Regions from separate parts of the Sinorhizobium sp. P24N7 genome, predicted to be linked through region 3. Evidence: predicted binding sites of a transcription regulator. Region 3 holds the regulator's gene; each other region holds the start of a gene.
What was found. The regulator HrcA, encoded in region 3, represses chaperone genes, less so after heat shock. The targets are predictions, from matches to a motif close to GTTAGCACTCNCNNNNNGNGAGTGCTAAC.
Positions count from the first base shown of each region.

Region 1: groES (co-chaperone GroES) is a predicted target of HrcA. The motif match lies at 3,513-3,541, and genes of this name have one in related genera.
Region 2: groES (co-chaperone GroES) is a predicted target of HrcA. The motif match lies at 2,531-2,559, and genes of this name have one in related genera.

Region 1 is NZ_JBHMIW010000012.1:221,448-226,551, forward strand. Features, by position in the region: gene ACFHWW_RS21855 (TetR/AcrR family transcriptional regulator) at 71-697, opposite strand; gene ACFHWW_RS21860 (FAD-dependent oxidoreductase) at 841-2,877, shown strand; gene ACFHWW_RS21865 (usg protein) at 3,137-3,409, opposite strand; gene groES (co-chaperone GroES) at 3,690-4,004, shown strand; gene groL (chaperonin GroEL) at 4,051-5,104, shown strand, end outside.
Region 2 is NZ_JBHMIW010000007.1:115,040-120,143, reverse strand. Features, by position in the region: gene ileS (isoleucine--tRNA ligase) at 1-36, opposite strand, end outside; gene ACFHWW_RS13970 (bifunctional riboflavin kinase/FAD synthetase) at 320-1,303, opposite strand; gene ACFHWW_RS13965 (TIGR01459 family HAD-type hydrolase) at 1,317-2,165, opposite strand; gene ACFHWW_RS13960 (hypothetical protein) at 2,229-2,369, opposite strand; gene groES (co-chaperone GroES) at 2,617-2,913, shown strand; gene groL (chaperonin GroEL) at 2,989-4,626, shown strand; gene ACFHWW_RS13945 (NAD(P)/FAD-dependent oxidoreductase) at 4,824-5,104, opposite strand, start outside.
Region 3 is NZ_JBHMIW010000001.1:289,978-295,081, reverse strand. Features, by position in the region: gene rdgB (RdgB/HAM1 family non-canonical purine NTP pyrophosphatase) at 1-406, opposite strand, end outside; gene ACFHWW_RS01345 (VOC family protein) at 437-850, opposite strand; gene rph (ribonuclease PH) at 972-1,691, opposite strand; gene hrcA (heat-inducible transcriptional repressor HrcA) at 1,949-3,028, shown strand; gene grpE (nucleotide exchange factor GrpE) at 3,187-3,813, shown strand; gene ptsN (PTS IIA-like nitrogen regulatory protein PtsN) at 3,935-4,399, opposite strand; gene hpf (ribosome hibernation-promoting factor, HPF/YfiA family) at 4,574-5,104, opposite strand, start outside.

The sequences.
Region 1 (5,104 bases), on a different contig from region 3:
GTCTTATCGGAAGAGCAGGGTGCCGCGTCTGCCCGCTCCTGCCTCGCTCGTTCTTTATCGCCCTCTATCGCTATCCGGAGTAGCCGTGCCGGGCGAAGAAGCGATCAAGCTCTCTCTGCTCCGGAGCTTGTCCGGTGAAGATCTCCACATATTCCGGAATGCGCTTCATCCGCACGGATACGTCTTCCTTCGTCTGCATCGAGATGTAGCCGATCTGCACGAGATAAATCGTGCGCGCACGCACATCGGCCCGCGCCTCGCCATGCCCGAACCGCAGGAACATGCGCGTGAGCGCGTCGAGTCGCTGCTGATCGGCGCTTTGGACTTCCGCAAGAATTTCAGGCGACTGCAGGGCCCAGCTTCGCACCGCGAACTCGAACTGAGAATCGAAGAGACCGCCATCAAGCCAGCAGTCGAAAACGTTGAGCATCGCTTCGGCAATCGTCTCGGCATAGGCCTCGGACTGTCTTACCAGATTGCCCGTGTTCTTTTCGCGCCAGCGCGAGACGAGCCTGTCGAGCAGTTCCTCGCGGTCCTTGAAAAACCAGTAAAAGCTCGTCCGCGACAGATTGAGCTTCTTCGCAAGCGGCTGGATCTTCACCGCATCAATGCCGGCATCGAGCAGGGATTCGTAGGCTGCTCCAAGCCAGACATCCGGGGAACCGCGCCAGCCGCTGTCGCTCGTGATGTGCTCCATCGTCGCTATTTAGCAGATCGACGGGTACCCCCGCAAGAAAAATGTACATCAGTGTCTCCGACCCTGACTTCAATGCCTGATTTGTTGACACATGTGTACATTTTCACTTACGCTGCCGCCACGTCCAAGCCGGAGCCCCGCAAATGCCGAACGATCCCCTCCTTCAACCGTACCAGCTGAAGCACCTGACGCTGCGCAACCGCATCATCGTAACGGCGCACGAGCCGGCCTATCCGGAGGACGGCATGCCGAAGGAGCGCTATCGCGCCTATACGGTGGAGCGCGCGCGGGGCGGCGTGGCGATGACGATGACCGCCGGTTCGGCGGCCGTCTCGAAGGACAGCCCGCCGGTCTTCAACAATCTGCTTGCCTACAAGGACGAGATCGTGCCGTGGATCAGGGAGATGACCGACGCCGTGCACGAGGAGGGGGCGGCGATCATGATCCAGCTCACTCATCTCGGCCGGCGCACGCGGTGGGACAAGGGAGACTGGCTCCCGGTCGTCGCTCCCTCGCATCATCGCGAAGCGGCGCATCGCGCCTTTCCCAAGAAGATCGAAGACTGGGACATCGACAGGATAATCAAGGATTTTGCCGATGCGGCCGAGCGCATGAAGGCCGGCGGCATGGACGGCGTCGAGCTCGAGGCCTACGGTCACCTCATCGACCAGTTCGCCTCGCCATTGACGAACGAACTCGATGGTCCTTACGGCGGCTCGCTCGACAACCGCATGCGCTTCTGTTTCGACGTTCTGAAGGCGATCCGGGCACGTGTCGGAGACGAGTTCATCCTGGGCGTGCGATACACGGCCGATGAATGCCTTCCCGGGGGGACGGACAAGGCGGAAGGTCTTGAGATCTCGAAACGTCTCAAGGGAAGCGGACTTATCGACTACCTGAACATCATTCGCGGCCATATCGATACCGACCCAGGACTGACGGATGTGATCCCTATTCAGGGCATGGCCAATTCGCCGCATCTGGACTTCGCCGGCGAGATCCGCGCAGCGACGAATTTCCCGACCTTCCATGCGGCGAAGATCCCCGACGTCGCGACCGCGCGCCATGCGATTGCGTCCGGCAAGGTCGACATGGTCGGGATGACCCGCGCCCACATGACCGACCCGCACATCGTCCGTAAGATCATCGAGAAGCGGGAGGACGACATTCGCCCCTGCGTAGGCGCGAACTACTGTCTGGACCGCATCTACCAGGGGGGCGCCGCCTATTGCATCCACAATGCTGCGACCGGACGCGAGCTGACGATGCCGCACAGCATCGCGAAGGCATACTGTCGCAGGAAAGTGGTCATCGTCGGGACCGGACCGGCCGGTCTCGAGGCGGCACGCGTGGCGGGGGAGCGTGGCCACGAGGTGGTTGTGTTCGAGGCGGCAAAAGATCCCGGCGGCCAGGTCCGCCTGACTGCGCAAAGCCCGCGCCGGCGGGAAATGATCAGCATCATCGACTGGCGCATGAGCCAGTGCGAAAAGCTGGGCGTCACCTTCCATTTCAATACATGGGCGGAAGCGGAGGCTATTCAGGCGGAAAATCCTGACGTCGTCATCATCGCCACCGGCGGGCTTCCGCATACGGAGGTGCTGTCGAGGGGCAACGAGCTGGTCGTGTCGGCGTGGGACATTATTTCCGGCGATGTGAAGCCGGGCACCAACGTCCTGATTTTCGATGACGCCGGCGACCACGCCGCTCTGCAGGCCGCCGAATTTCTCGCCAATGCCGGCGCAAGAGTGGAGATCATGACGCCCGACCGCTCCTTCGCGCCGGAGGTCATGGCGATGAACCTCGTGCCTTACATGCGTTCCCTGCAGAAGCTCGATGTGACCTTTACCGTCACCTACCGTCTGGAAGCGGTCGAAAAGAGCGGCAATCAACTGGTCGCCCATGTCGGCAGCGACTACGGGGGTATCTCCAAACAGCGGACCTTCGACCAGGTGGTCGTCAATCACGGAACCATCCCGCTCGACGATCTGTACTTCGAGCTGAAGCCCTCCTCCAGCAATCTGGGCGAGATCGCGCACGACCAGCTGATCGCCGGGGAACCGCAATCGGTCGTCCGCAACGCGGAGGGCAAGTTCCAGCTCTTCCGGATCGGCGATGCGGTCGCGGCGCGCAACACCCACGCCGCGATCTACGACGCCCTCCGCCTTCTCAAGGATATCTGACGCCAGGCAGATCCACCGGCGTGTTCGCACCTTGAGGCGGGGACTGGAATCTCTCCCTTGCCTCATCTGTGCTCGTCACAGGGATGAGAGCAGCGCCGCGTCCGCGGCGCGGGAAGCGTTCTTTCAGCCCAAGGACTTTGGTCTGGCTGGATTCCTGTGACAAGCACAGGAATGAGGAAACCAAACAAGCCGCGGCGGCTGTTCCAAATCTCAATAGGCCTTGGCGCGGGAGACGCAAGTGCCCTTTCAACGCCGGAAATCAGTGAATGTTGAATTCGCCATCCACCTGCCGCCACTCGTTCGGCCCGATCAACCGTTTGTGGGTGAACCGCACGGAGTGGAGCGGCCCGTCCAGATTGGTCTGCCAGAAATCGAGGAACTTTCGCATCTGGGGAAATTCCGGTGCGACGTCGTAATCCTGCCAGACATAGGTCTGCAGGACGGATTCGAAGTCGGGAATGCGGTAGAGGATATGCGCGGTCGTGAGACCGTAACCGTTGAGCTGGCGCTCGAGATCCGATGAAAATCGCATACTTCATCTCCGTTACATATCATTCGCCGGCTCCCCGCTGATCCTGCGAGGCCCCCGGCATGACCTTAACGTCACAACGAAAATTCAGGTTCCTTTCCAGTCTGTTAGCAGCCGCGTCGAAGCGCTGCTGATTTTTTTGCGGGGACCTCTTGAAATCCATTTTTTGCCCAACCAGATCAACCCGCGCGAAGTGCTCGAACGAGGCTTCGCACCCGTCCGGATTGGTCATCCGGTCCGGGATGGGGAACAAGATCATCAATGTTTGTCCATGGAGGAAAACATGGCGTTTCGACCGCTTCATGATCGTATTCTCGTCCGCCGCGTCGAGTCCGAAGAGAAGACCAAAGGCGGCATCATTATCCCCGACACTGCCAAGGAAAAGCCCCAGGAAGGCGAAGTCATCGCTGTAGGTCCTGGCGCGCGCAGCGAACAGGGTCAGATCCAGCCGCTCGACGTCAAGGTGGGCGATCGCATCCTGTTCGGCAAGTGGTCCGGCACCGAGATCAAGATAGATGGCGAAGATCTGCTGATCATGAAGGAAAGCGATGTCATGGGAATCATCGAGGCCCAGGCCGCCGAGAAGATAGCCGCCTGAAAATGCGAAGATACAGTCAACAAGCTGCCTATTGAGGAGTGAAGAAATGGCTGCGAAGGAAGTCAAATTTCAGACCGACGCACGCGAGCGCATGCTGCGTGGTGTCGATGTGCTGGCCAATGCCGTAAAGGTAACCCTCGGCCCGAAGGGCCGTAACGTCGTCATCGACAAGTCGTTCGGTGCGCCGCGGATCACCAAGGATGGCGTCTCCGTCGCCAAGGAAATCGAACTCGAGGACAAGTTCGAGAATATGGGCGCGCAGATGCTGCGCGAAGTCGCATCCAAGACCAACGACCTTGCCGGGGACGGAACGACGACCGCGACCGTGCTCGCACAGGCAATCGTCCGGGAAGGTGCCAAGGCCGTCGCCTCCGGCATGAACCCGATGGATCTGAAGCGCGGCATCGATCTCGCAGTCGATGCGGTCGTGAAGGAATTGAAGAACAACGCCAGGAAGATCTCCAAGAATTCCGAGATCGCCCAGGTCGGCACCATTTCCGCGAACGGCGACACTGAGATCGGACGCTATCTTGCCGAGGCCATGGAGAAGGTCGGCAATGAAGGGGTGATCACGGTCGAGGAGGCCAAGACGGCCGAGACTGAACTCGAGGTCGTCGAGGGCATGCAGTTCGACCGCGGCTATCTCTCGCCCTATTTCATTACCAATCAGGACAAGATGCGCGTGGAACTGGAGGACCCCTATATCCTCATCCACGAAAAGAAGCTCTCGAACCTGCAGGCCATGCTGCCGGTGCTCGAAGCCGTCGTCCAGTCCGGCAAACCGCTCCTTATCATCGCCGAGGATGTGGAAGGCGAGGCGCTCGCCACCCTCGTGGTCAACAAGCTGCGCGGCGGCCTCAAGGTTGCGGCCGTCAAGGCGCCCGGCTTCGGCGACCGCCGCAAGGCCATGCTGGAAGACATCGCCATCCTGACCGGCGGTACCGTCGTCTCGGAAGACCTCGGCATCAAGCTTGAAAGCGTCACGCTAAACATGCTCGGCCGGGCCAAGAAAGTCTCGATCGAAAAGGAGAACACCACCATCGTCGACGGTGCGGGTTCCAAGGCCGAGATCGAGGGCCGTACCACGCAGATCCGCGCCC
Region 2 (5,104 bases), on a different contig from region 3:
GGAAGAATAGTCGGTCTTTTCAGCGGTCTCGGTCATGGTTTTCGCATTCGTCTTTTCCGCGCGGGGCAGTCACGCAGGCGGAAGGGTTCGGTAATCTCGAAGATGATGGGGGCGTTGAAACGCCGAAATCCCGGACCTTCCGGCGCAGCCTAGAGCGCGCGGAAAGCCGGGCCAATAATTCGCTGATCGACGATCACTCGATGGAACCGGGTCATTATGGCCGGTTCTTTAAGGCGTTTTCCGCCTTTTGAAAAGGGTCCGCCGGCCGCACATGTCCGAAATCTTTGACGCATCGGGTGGCGTAAGGCCCTGCCGCCGCTCAGGCGAAATTGAGCCTGCGGTCGATCTCGCTCAGGGGCTGAACGCCCGCAAGCAGCGCGCGCGCCTCGCTCTCGTCCTTGCGCATCTGGACCATCAATGGCTCCAGACCGTCGAACTTGAGTTCGTCTCGCAACCGGCCGAAGAAGGATACGGCGCAGATCTCGCCGTAGAGATCCGCGGAGAAATCGAAAACGAAGGTCTCCAGCAAGGCTTCGCCGTCGCTGTCGACGGTCGGGCGACGGCCGAAGCTTGCGACACCGTCATGGAGCGACCCGTCCGCCCTCCGGAAACGCACCGCATAGATGCCGCTTTTCAGCTCCGCCTCGGGCGGCAGGCGCATGTTCGCGGTCGGATAGCCGAGCGTGCGGCCGAGCTTCTTGCCGTCGATGACTTCGGCTTCGACCGTATAGCGATAGCCAAGCAGCCCGGCCGCGTGCGAAACGTCGCCCTCGGCCAGCAGGGAGCGGATGAAACTCGAGGATATCACGGCGGCGTTTTCGTCGCGGAATGCATCCACAAGCGTCACGCCGAATCCCTCGCGCTCCCCGGCCGCCATCAGGAAGGCCGGCCCGCCTTCCCGCCCCTTGCCGAAATGGAAATCGAAACCGGTGACGACATGGGAGGCGTGCAGCCATTCGCGCAGGATGCTATGAATGAAGTCGGAGGCCGAAAGCTCCGAAAAGCTCCGGTCGAAAGGATATTCGATGACGGCACCGAATCCCATTCCCTCGAGTATGCGGGCTTTCAGCGGTGCCGGGGTGAGGCGGAACACCGGCGCGTCGGGCCGGAACACGGTACGCGGATGCGGCTCGAAGGTGAGCACGAGCGCCGGAACGGCCCGCTTCACCGCCTCCTCCAGCGCGCGGTTCAGCACCGACTGATGGCCGCGATGCACGCCGTCGAAATTGCCGATCGCGACCACACCGCCGCGTAGATGTTCGGGCAGCGGATCGCGGGTCTCGTTGCGGTGAAAAACGGTCATGCCGATCGTCCCGTCATGCCAGCCGCGGCATCCACCATTTCGGCTGCGCCCCATTCTGCCTCAGGAAGGCCATGAGCCTCGCTTCGTCGGTGCGGCTTTCGTGCATGTATTCCTGCGCATGGATGCCCGCGCTGATGTAGAGCAGGTCGAAGCCGGCATCCTGCGCGCCCTTGACGTCGGTCGGCATCCCGTCACCGATGGCTATGACGCGCGAAAGATCGAAATTGCCCCTGGCGGCCTTGGCCTGCGCGAGAGCGGCCTGATAGATCGCGATATAGGGCTTGCCGGCAATGCGTGCCTCGCCGCCGAGCTCTTCATAGAGTTTGGCGATGGCACCGGCACAGGGGATGAGCCTATGCCCGCGCTCCACGACAAGATCGGGGTTGGCGCAGATGAACGGTATTTTCCGCTTGGCGAGCCCCGTCAGCGTCGCGCGGTAGTGCTCGGGCGTCTCGGTCTCATCGTCGTAGAAGCCGGCGCAGACGATCGTCTCGGCCTCGTCGGCGGACACGATCTCGGTGCCGAGCCCTTCGAGCAGCGGCAGATCCCGGTCGGCTCCGATGAAGAAGATGCGTTTGTCGGCCGCCGCAATCAGCGCCTGCGTCACGTCGCCGGAGGTCACGATACGGTCGTAGGCTTCGTCGGGGACGCCGAGGCCGCGGATTTGCACCGTGACGCCCGGATGCGGCCGGGGTGAATTGGTGATGAGAACGACGGTCAGCCCCTGGGCGCGCGCCTCGGCCAGCGCTTCGCAGGCGGATGCAAAGGCTTGAATGCCGTTGTGAAGCACGCCCCAGACGTCGCAAAGGACCACGTCGTAACGACCGGCGATTTCCCGAAAACTATTGATCCTGACGGCCATGCTGGCTTCCTGCAAACTCGGCTTTCCGGCTGACATCGCAAGGAAGGGGCAAGAATACAAGCCTCACGCCGAGAAAAACGCGGCACTTCCCAAGGATTTTAAAGCAATTCCAGGAAGCGGCGCGTCGAAGCTCAGGTCGGTTTTGCCCGCGCGCATGGCGATGCGCTTGAATTCCTCGCGTGGCGACTGCGCGGTCTCCGGCATGTTCCTTTGGCAGGAAACGGATCCTGCAGTCTCGCCTCTTCCAGGGATGAGATAATCAAACAAGCCGCGGCGGGGGCTCGGCGCTGTCAACGATCACGGCCGGCAAAAAATCTCGGAACCGATCCTTGACTCATTTCACGGCCACCCTTATCTCGGCTGGCGCTAGCACTCACTTGATAAGAGTGCTAACACCCATCCGGCGGGTCCATTCGCGACCCGCAGTGTCATTTGATCGAGGGATTAGACAATGGCAAGCACCAATTTCCGTCCGCTGCACGACCGCGTTGTCGTCCGCCGCGTCGAGTCTGAAGAAAAGACCAAGGGCGGCATCATCATTCCGGACACCGCTAAGGAAAAGCCGCAGGAAGGCGAGATCGTGGCTGTCGGTTCGGGTGCCCGCGACGAAAGCGGCAAGGTTGTTCCGCTCGACGTCAAGGCCGGCGACCGCATTCTGTTCGGCAAGTGGTCCGGCACCGAAGTCAAGATCGACGGCGAAGACCTTCTGATCATGAAGGAAGCCGACATCATGGGCGTCATCGGCTGATCGGCCGGCACCCCTTCAAATTCCGTAATTTGAAACCGGACCAGTTCCGGAGTTTCGAAACCAGGAGCTTTCAAAATGGCAGCTAAAGAAGTCAAGTTCGGCCGCAGCGCGCGCGAAAAGATGCTGCGCGGCGTCGACATCCTCGCCGACGCAGTCAAGGTGACGCTCGGCCCGAAGGGCCGCAATGTCGTTATCGACAAGTCGTTCGGCGCGCCGCGCATCACCAAGGACGGCGTTTCGGTCGCCAAGGAGATCGAACTCGAAGACAAGTTCGAGAACATGGGCGCCCAGATGGTCCGCGAAGTCGCTTCGAAGACCAACGACATCGCCGGTGACGGCACGACGACTGCAACCGTTCTCGCCCAGGCGATCGTTCGCGAAGGCGCGAAGGCCGTTGCCGCCGGCATGAACCCGATGGACTTGAAGCGCGGTATCGACCTGGCTGTCGCCGAAGTCGTCAAGGACCTGCTCGCCAAGGCCAAGAAGATCAACACCTCGGACGAAGTCGCCCAGGTCGGAACGATCTCGGCAAACGGCGAAAAGCAGATCGGTCTCGACATCGCCGAAGCGATGCAGAAGGTCGGCAACGAAGGCGTCATCACGGTTGAAGAAGCCAAGACCGCCGAAACCGAGCTCGAAGTCGTCGAAGGCATGCAGTTCGACCGCGGCTACCTGTCGCCCTACTTCGTCACCAACCCGGAAAAGATGGTCGCCGACCTGGAAGACGCTTTCATTCTCCTGCACGAGAAGAAGCTCTCCAACCTGCAGGCGATGCTCCCGGTTCTCGAAGCCGTCGTTCAGACCGGCAAGCCGCTCCTCATCATCGCTGAAGACGTCGAAGGCGAAGCACTCGCAACGCTCGTCGTCAACAAGCTGCGTGGCGGCCTGAAGATCGCTGCCGTCAAGGCCCCGGGCTTCGGCGACCGCCGCAAGGCCATGCTCGAAGACATCGCCATCCTGACGGGCGGCACGGTGATCTCGGAAGACCTCGGCATCAAGCTCGAAAGCGTCACGCTCGACATGCTCGGCCGCGCGAAGAAGGTTTCGATCACCAAGGAAAACACGACGATCGTCGACGGTGCCGGCCAGAAGTCCGACATCGAAGGCCGCGTCGCTCAGATCAAGGCCCAGATCGAAGAAACCACCTCCGACTACGACCGTGAGAAGCTGCAGGAGCGCCTTGCCAAGCTCGCCGGCGGCGTCGCCGTCATCCGCGTCGGCGGTGCGACGGAAGTCGAAGTGAAGGAAAAGAAGGACCGCATCGACGACGCCCTCAACGCGACGCGCGCTGCAGTTCAGGAAGGCATCGTACCGGGCGGCGGTGTTGCCCTGCTGCGTTCTTCCGTCAAGATCACCGTCAAGGGTGAAAACGACGATCAGGACGCCGGCGTCAACATCGTTCGCCGCGCTCTGCAGTCTCCGGCCCGTCAGATCGTCGAAAACGCTGGCGACGAAGCATCCATCGTTGTCGGCAAGATCCTCGAGAAGAACACCGACGACTTCGGCTACAACGCCCAGACCGGCGAATATGGCGACATGATCGCCATGGGCATCATCGACCCGGTCAAGGTCGTTCGCACAGCGCTTCAGGACGCAGCCTCGGTTGCTTCGCTGCTCATCACCACCGAAGCCATGATCGCCGAACTGCCCAAGAAGGACGCTCCGGCAATGCCGGGCGGCATGGGCGGAATGGGCGGAATGGACATGATGTGATAAGGCGACAGCCTTAGCACGATCCATCCGGATCCGAAGGGCGGCTCTCGAGCCGCCCTTTTTTGTTTTATAATGCCGGAGCGCATGCGGCCGCGCTGGAGCATTTCAATGTTTCATGGAAACACTGAAATGCTCTGACCCTTTGGTCCAACGCATTTCCGGACGGAAAATCGTTACACACTTCTCCTGGAAGTGCTCTACGTCAGCAATGCCTTCAGATCGACCTGCGGATTGGCGAGCAGCACACGGTCCGGCGTGGCGCCCGCCTCGAGAAGCTTCTTTCCCGTCACATAGGCCTTGGCGTCGTTGATAGCATCGACGGCGACCAGCTTGCCCTGGCGGAAATACCAGACCGAGACGCTGCCCTCGCGCTGGCCCTGGCGGACGAGCGTTTCGTCGTGGCCGAGGCCGAAGCCGGCAATCTGCAGTTTGACGTCGTACTGGTCGGACCAGAACCAGGGCTTCGGGTCGTAGGGTT
Region 3 (5,104 bases):
CAAGGCAGAGAACGGACACGAAGCGTGCGGTACGGCTTTCGGGCGTCACCGCACCCTTGTCGCGGAGCGCCTCTTCGACCTTTTCCATGGCCATCTGGAAGTCGCGGCTGCCGTCCTCACGTTCGGCCCAGTTGGCCGTGTAGACGCCGGGGGCGCCGCCGAGCGCGTCGATGGCAAGACCGGAATCGTCCGAAAGCGCCGGCAGTCCGGAAGCCCTGGCCGAGGCGAGCGCCTTGATCGTCGCGTTCTCCTCGAAGGTCGTGCCGGTCTCTTCCGGCTCGACGAAATCGAGATCGGCTGCCGATTTCGCCTCGAAGCCGAGCGGCCCGATGAGATCGCGGATCTCACGGATCTTGCCGGCATTATGGCTCGCGACGACGAGCGTCTTGTCGATCAGTCTGCGCATCTGTTCCGTTCCGTTCAGGTTCTGCCGAAATCAATCCTTGGCCCAGAGGCCCGCTTCCGCGCATTCCAGGCTGTTGCCGGCCGGATCGCGGAAATAGAAGGAGCGGGCGCCGTTCGGCCAGCGGACATCCGCCTCGATCGAAACTCCGGCTGCCTCCAGTTTCGCCTTCCAGGCATCGAGTGCCTCGGCGGCGACCCGGAAGCACATGTGCCCGTTGCCCTTCGTCCCGTGCGGAGGCACGGGAAGTGCGCCCGGTGCAGGCGGCTTCACCGTCTCCGCCGGGTTGAAGATCAACAGCACGCCTTCGCCGCAGCGGAAGAAGACATGGCGGCTACCGGCGCGCGTGATCCTTTCAAGGCCGAGGACCGTTCCGTAGAAGGCCTCGGCCTGGTCGAGATCGTCCGCGTAAAGCGCGGTTTCCAGAATGCCTTCGAATGTCGGCACCGGACCGGTTCCTCTCAAGTGATCCAGAGCACTTCCGGAAAGCCATGACGGTGTTCCGTCCGGAGGTGCATATTGTCGAAGCGTCAGATCATCTCACTGCTGCCGTGCAGCAGAGAGCAGTCTAGCCTGCTATCGCCTGCTTCTGCATTTCGACGAGTTCGGCAATGCCGTTCTTGGCGAGCAGCATCAGGCTTGCAAATTCTTCTTCGCTGAAGGGCTTGCCTTCCGCCGTTCCCTGGATCTCGACCAGGCCGCCGCTGCCCGTCATCACGAAATTGGCATCCGTCTCCGCAGCCGAGTCTTCGAGATAATCGAGGTCGATGACCGGCTGATTGGCGAAGATGCCGCAGGAAATGGCGGCCACATGATCTTTCAGGACCTTCTCCAGCTTGACCATGTTGCGCGCTTCCATCCACTTCAAACAGTCGTGGAGGGCGATCCAGGCGCCGGTGATCGACGCAGTGCGCGTGCCGCCGTCGGCCTGAAGCACGTCGCAGTCGATCGAGATCTGACGTTCGCCGAGCGCCGGAAGATCGACCACGGCTCTGAGCGACCGCCCGATCAGCCGCTGGATCTCCTGCGTGCGGCCGCTCTGCTTGCCGGTCGCCGCCTCGCGCCTCATGCGCTCGCCGGTCGCGCGCGGCAGCATGCCGTATTCCGCGGTGATCCAGCCCTTGCCGCCGTTGCGCAGCCAGGCCGGAACTTTTTCCTCCAGGCTGGCGGTGCACAGAACATGCGTGTCGCCGAAGCGTACCAGGCAGGATCCTTCCGCATGCTTGGAGAAATTGCGCTCGAACGAGACCTTGCGCATTTGGTCGATTTTTCTACCGGATGGCCGCATCGTCAACTCCTGTCGATCCCGACTGCATGTTCCTTCGAGTCCTGTTCGGTTCAAGGACAAGACCATGCAGAATTCAAAGTGCTCCAGCGGCCTTTGCGCGTCTGAAGACACGCGGCGCTTTCGTGAGCCTTCTAGATCATGGCGTGGGCAAAGGGAACCGCTTGATGTCGAAGCTTCGCAGTGATTTTTCCCTTTTGCCATTCCCCGTGCGGATCACTATATTCTTTGCGAACACGGGATACTGATCACGGAGTGACATGGTACTGCGCAACCCTGGAACGAAGGGGATCGCATCGGCGCTGGACGAGCGCTCCGGCGAGATCTTCCGCCGCATTGTCGAGAGCTATCTGGAAAGCGGGGAGCCGCTGGGCTCGCGCAATCTCTCTCGGCTGTTGCCGGTGTCGCTGTCGCCGGCCTCGGTTCGCAACGTGATGAGCGATCTCGAGGATCTGGGCCTGATCTATTCCCCCCATGTCAGCGCCGGCCGGCTTCCGACGCAGCTGGGCCTGCGCTTCTTCGTGGACGCCTTCATGCAGGTGGGCAATCTCTCGCCGGAGGAACGCGCCTCGATCGAAAGGCAGGTTCACCCGGGAAATCGCGACCGGTCGGTCGAAAACCTTCTTACCGAGGCGAGCCAGATGCTGTCCGGCATGTCGCGCGGCGCAGGTCTCGTCATCACCACCAAGAGCGACCCCGTTCTCAAGCATGTCGAGTTTATCCGGCTGGCGCCGACCAAGGCGCTGGCAGTGCTCGTCGGCGAGCACGATCAGGTGGAGAATCGCATCATCGAGCTGCCGGCCGGGATCACCAGCGCCCAGCTCACCGAAGCGGCGAACTTCGTCAACGCTCACCTTGCCGGTCAGACGATCCCCGAACTGCGGACGCAACTGGAAAAGGTCAAGGAGACGGTGCGCGGCGAGCTCGACGCGCTCTCGCAGGACCTGGTCGAGCGTGGGCTGGCGATCTGGTCCGGAAGCGAGGGCGACGGCCAGCCGGCGCGGCTGATCGTCAGGGGCCGCGCCAATCTGCTCGAAGGATTGGAAGGGACGGATGACATTGAGCGGCTGCGCATGCTCTTCGATGACCTCGAAAAGAAGGACAGCCTGATCGAGATCCTCAACCTCGCCGAGAGCGGCCCGGGCGTGCGCATCTTCATCGGTTCCGAAAACAAGCTGTTTTCACTCTCCGGATCCTCGCTGATCGTCGCTCCCTACCGCGACAGCGACGACCGTATCGTCGGCGCGGTCGGTGTCATCGGGCCGACCCGGCTCAACTATTCCCGCATCGTTCCCATGGTCGATTACACCGCGCAGCTCATGTCGCGGCTGTCGCGCTGAGCGAATCCTTTTGATCGATGCAGCAATCGACCCTTGATTTTTCGGGCCCAAACATCGATATCGGGCTTCAAATCCAGGCAACAGAACGTTCAAGCAAAGCGACTTCCGCTGGTTTGATGATGCCGAACAGAGCAAAAGACAGAAATTCGGAGAACGTCATGACCGACGAAACGAACAAGAACGGACCCGAGGCCGCGGCGCCTGAAGAATTCGAAACAGCCGCTGAGCCGCAAGCCGCGGAGAAGCCGGAGGCGGATGCTTCCACGACCGCGCCAGATCCGCTTGAGCTTGCCAGGGCCGAGAGTGCGGAACTGCGCGACAAATATCTTCGCCTCGCTGCGGAGATGGACAATCTGCGCCGGCGCACCGAACGTGACGTGAAGGACGCGAAGTCCTATTCCGTCGCGGGCTTCGCGCGCGACATGCTGGCGGTCTCCGACAACCTGCGCCGCGCGCTGGATGCGATTCCGGCCGACGCCAGAGAGGCGGGCGATGCCGGCCTGAAAGCACTCATCGAGGGCGTGGAAATGACCGAACGGTCGATGCTCGCGGCGCTCGAGCGTCACGGCGTGAAGCAGCTGGACCCCACCGGTCAGAAGTTCGATCCCAATTTCCACCAGGCGATGTTCGAGGTCCCGAACACCGAGGTCCCGAACAACACGGTCGTTCAGGTGGTCCAGGCGGGATACACGATCGGCGAGCGCGTTCTGCGCCCGGCGATGGTCGGTGTTGCCAAGGGCGGCCCGAAAGCTGCGTCCTCTGAAAGCGAGACGCCTGCTGCCTGACGGCGCATGAATGCGATTTGCGAAGGGCCGCGCACTCTGCAAGGTGCGCGGCCCTTCGTCATTGTTCGAAATATCGCATGCTTTTCCAACCGGCTCCGGCAGGACAGCAGGCAGAAGATACTCAGGCAGCGTGCGAGGTCGTGTCGTCGCTAAGCAGCGTGTAGATCGCGCTTGCCGAGTCGCTCGCTCGGATACGCGACACCATGTCGTGGTCGCGCAGCACGCGGGCGATGCGCGAGAGCGCCTTGAGGTGGTCGGCGCCGGCACCTTCCGGTGCAAGCAGCAGAAAGACGAGGTCGACCGGCTGGTCGTCCAATGCCTCGAAATCCACCGGCGTATCGAGCCGCGCAAAGATACCGACGATCGACGGCAGATTGCTAAGCTTGCCGTGCGGGATGGCGATGCCGTTGCCTACCCCGGTCGAGCCGAGTCTTTCTCGCTGCAGGATGACGTCGAAGATCTCCCGCTCCGGAAGACCGGTGAGCTTCGATGCTTTTGCCGCCAATTCCTGAAGGAGTTGCTTCTTCGAGTTGGCCCTCATGGCCGGGATGATCGCATTTTGATGCAGCAAGCCTGCCAATGCCATTCTTTTATCCTCGTTCGCCGGTTAGAGCCTGGCAATCTCATCACAAATGCGCCGTGATGGCTCTACCCATCTTTGTCTTGGCGGGTCGAATGCACAGAAAAGTCGAGCTTTTCCGCCGTCCCGCTGATCGGAAAGACGGGGGACGCCAGTCCGGCTGGCTTCCCCCATCCCCACTCATGCCTTGATATTGGCGGCGTCGATCCAGCCAATATTCCCATCGTTGCGGCGATAGACGATGTTCAGGTCATCCTTGCCGGGGCTGCGGAACATCAGCACCGGTTCATCCGTCATGTCCAAGGCCATAACGGCATTGGCGACGGACATTGTTCTCAACTGTTTCGTTGTTTCGGCAACGATCGTCGGCGCATAATCGTCGGGGACTTCCTCGTCCTCAAAGGGCACCGAGTCCATCACTCGATAGGCCACTTCGGTGGCATTCTGCCCGTTGCCGTTGTGATGGTCCTTGAGCTTGCGCTTGTAGCGCCGGAGCCGCTTCTCGATGCGCTCCGAAGCCGCGTCGAAGGCTGACTGTGGCTCGTTCGCCTGACCGTTTGCCTGCAATACCACGCCCGTATCGAGATGAAGCTTGCAGTCGGCGCTGAATCGCGACCCTGACTTTTCCACAGTGACCTGGCTCGAATATCCTCCGTCGAAATATTTGGTTACGGCCTGCTCGATCTGCTCGCCGATGCGGACGCGAAACGA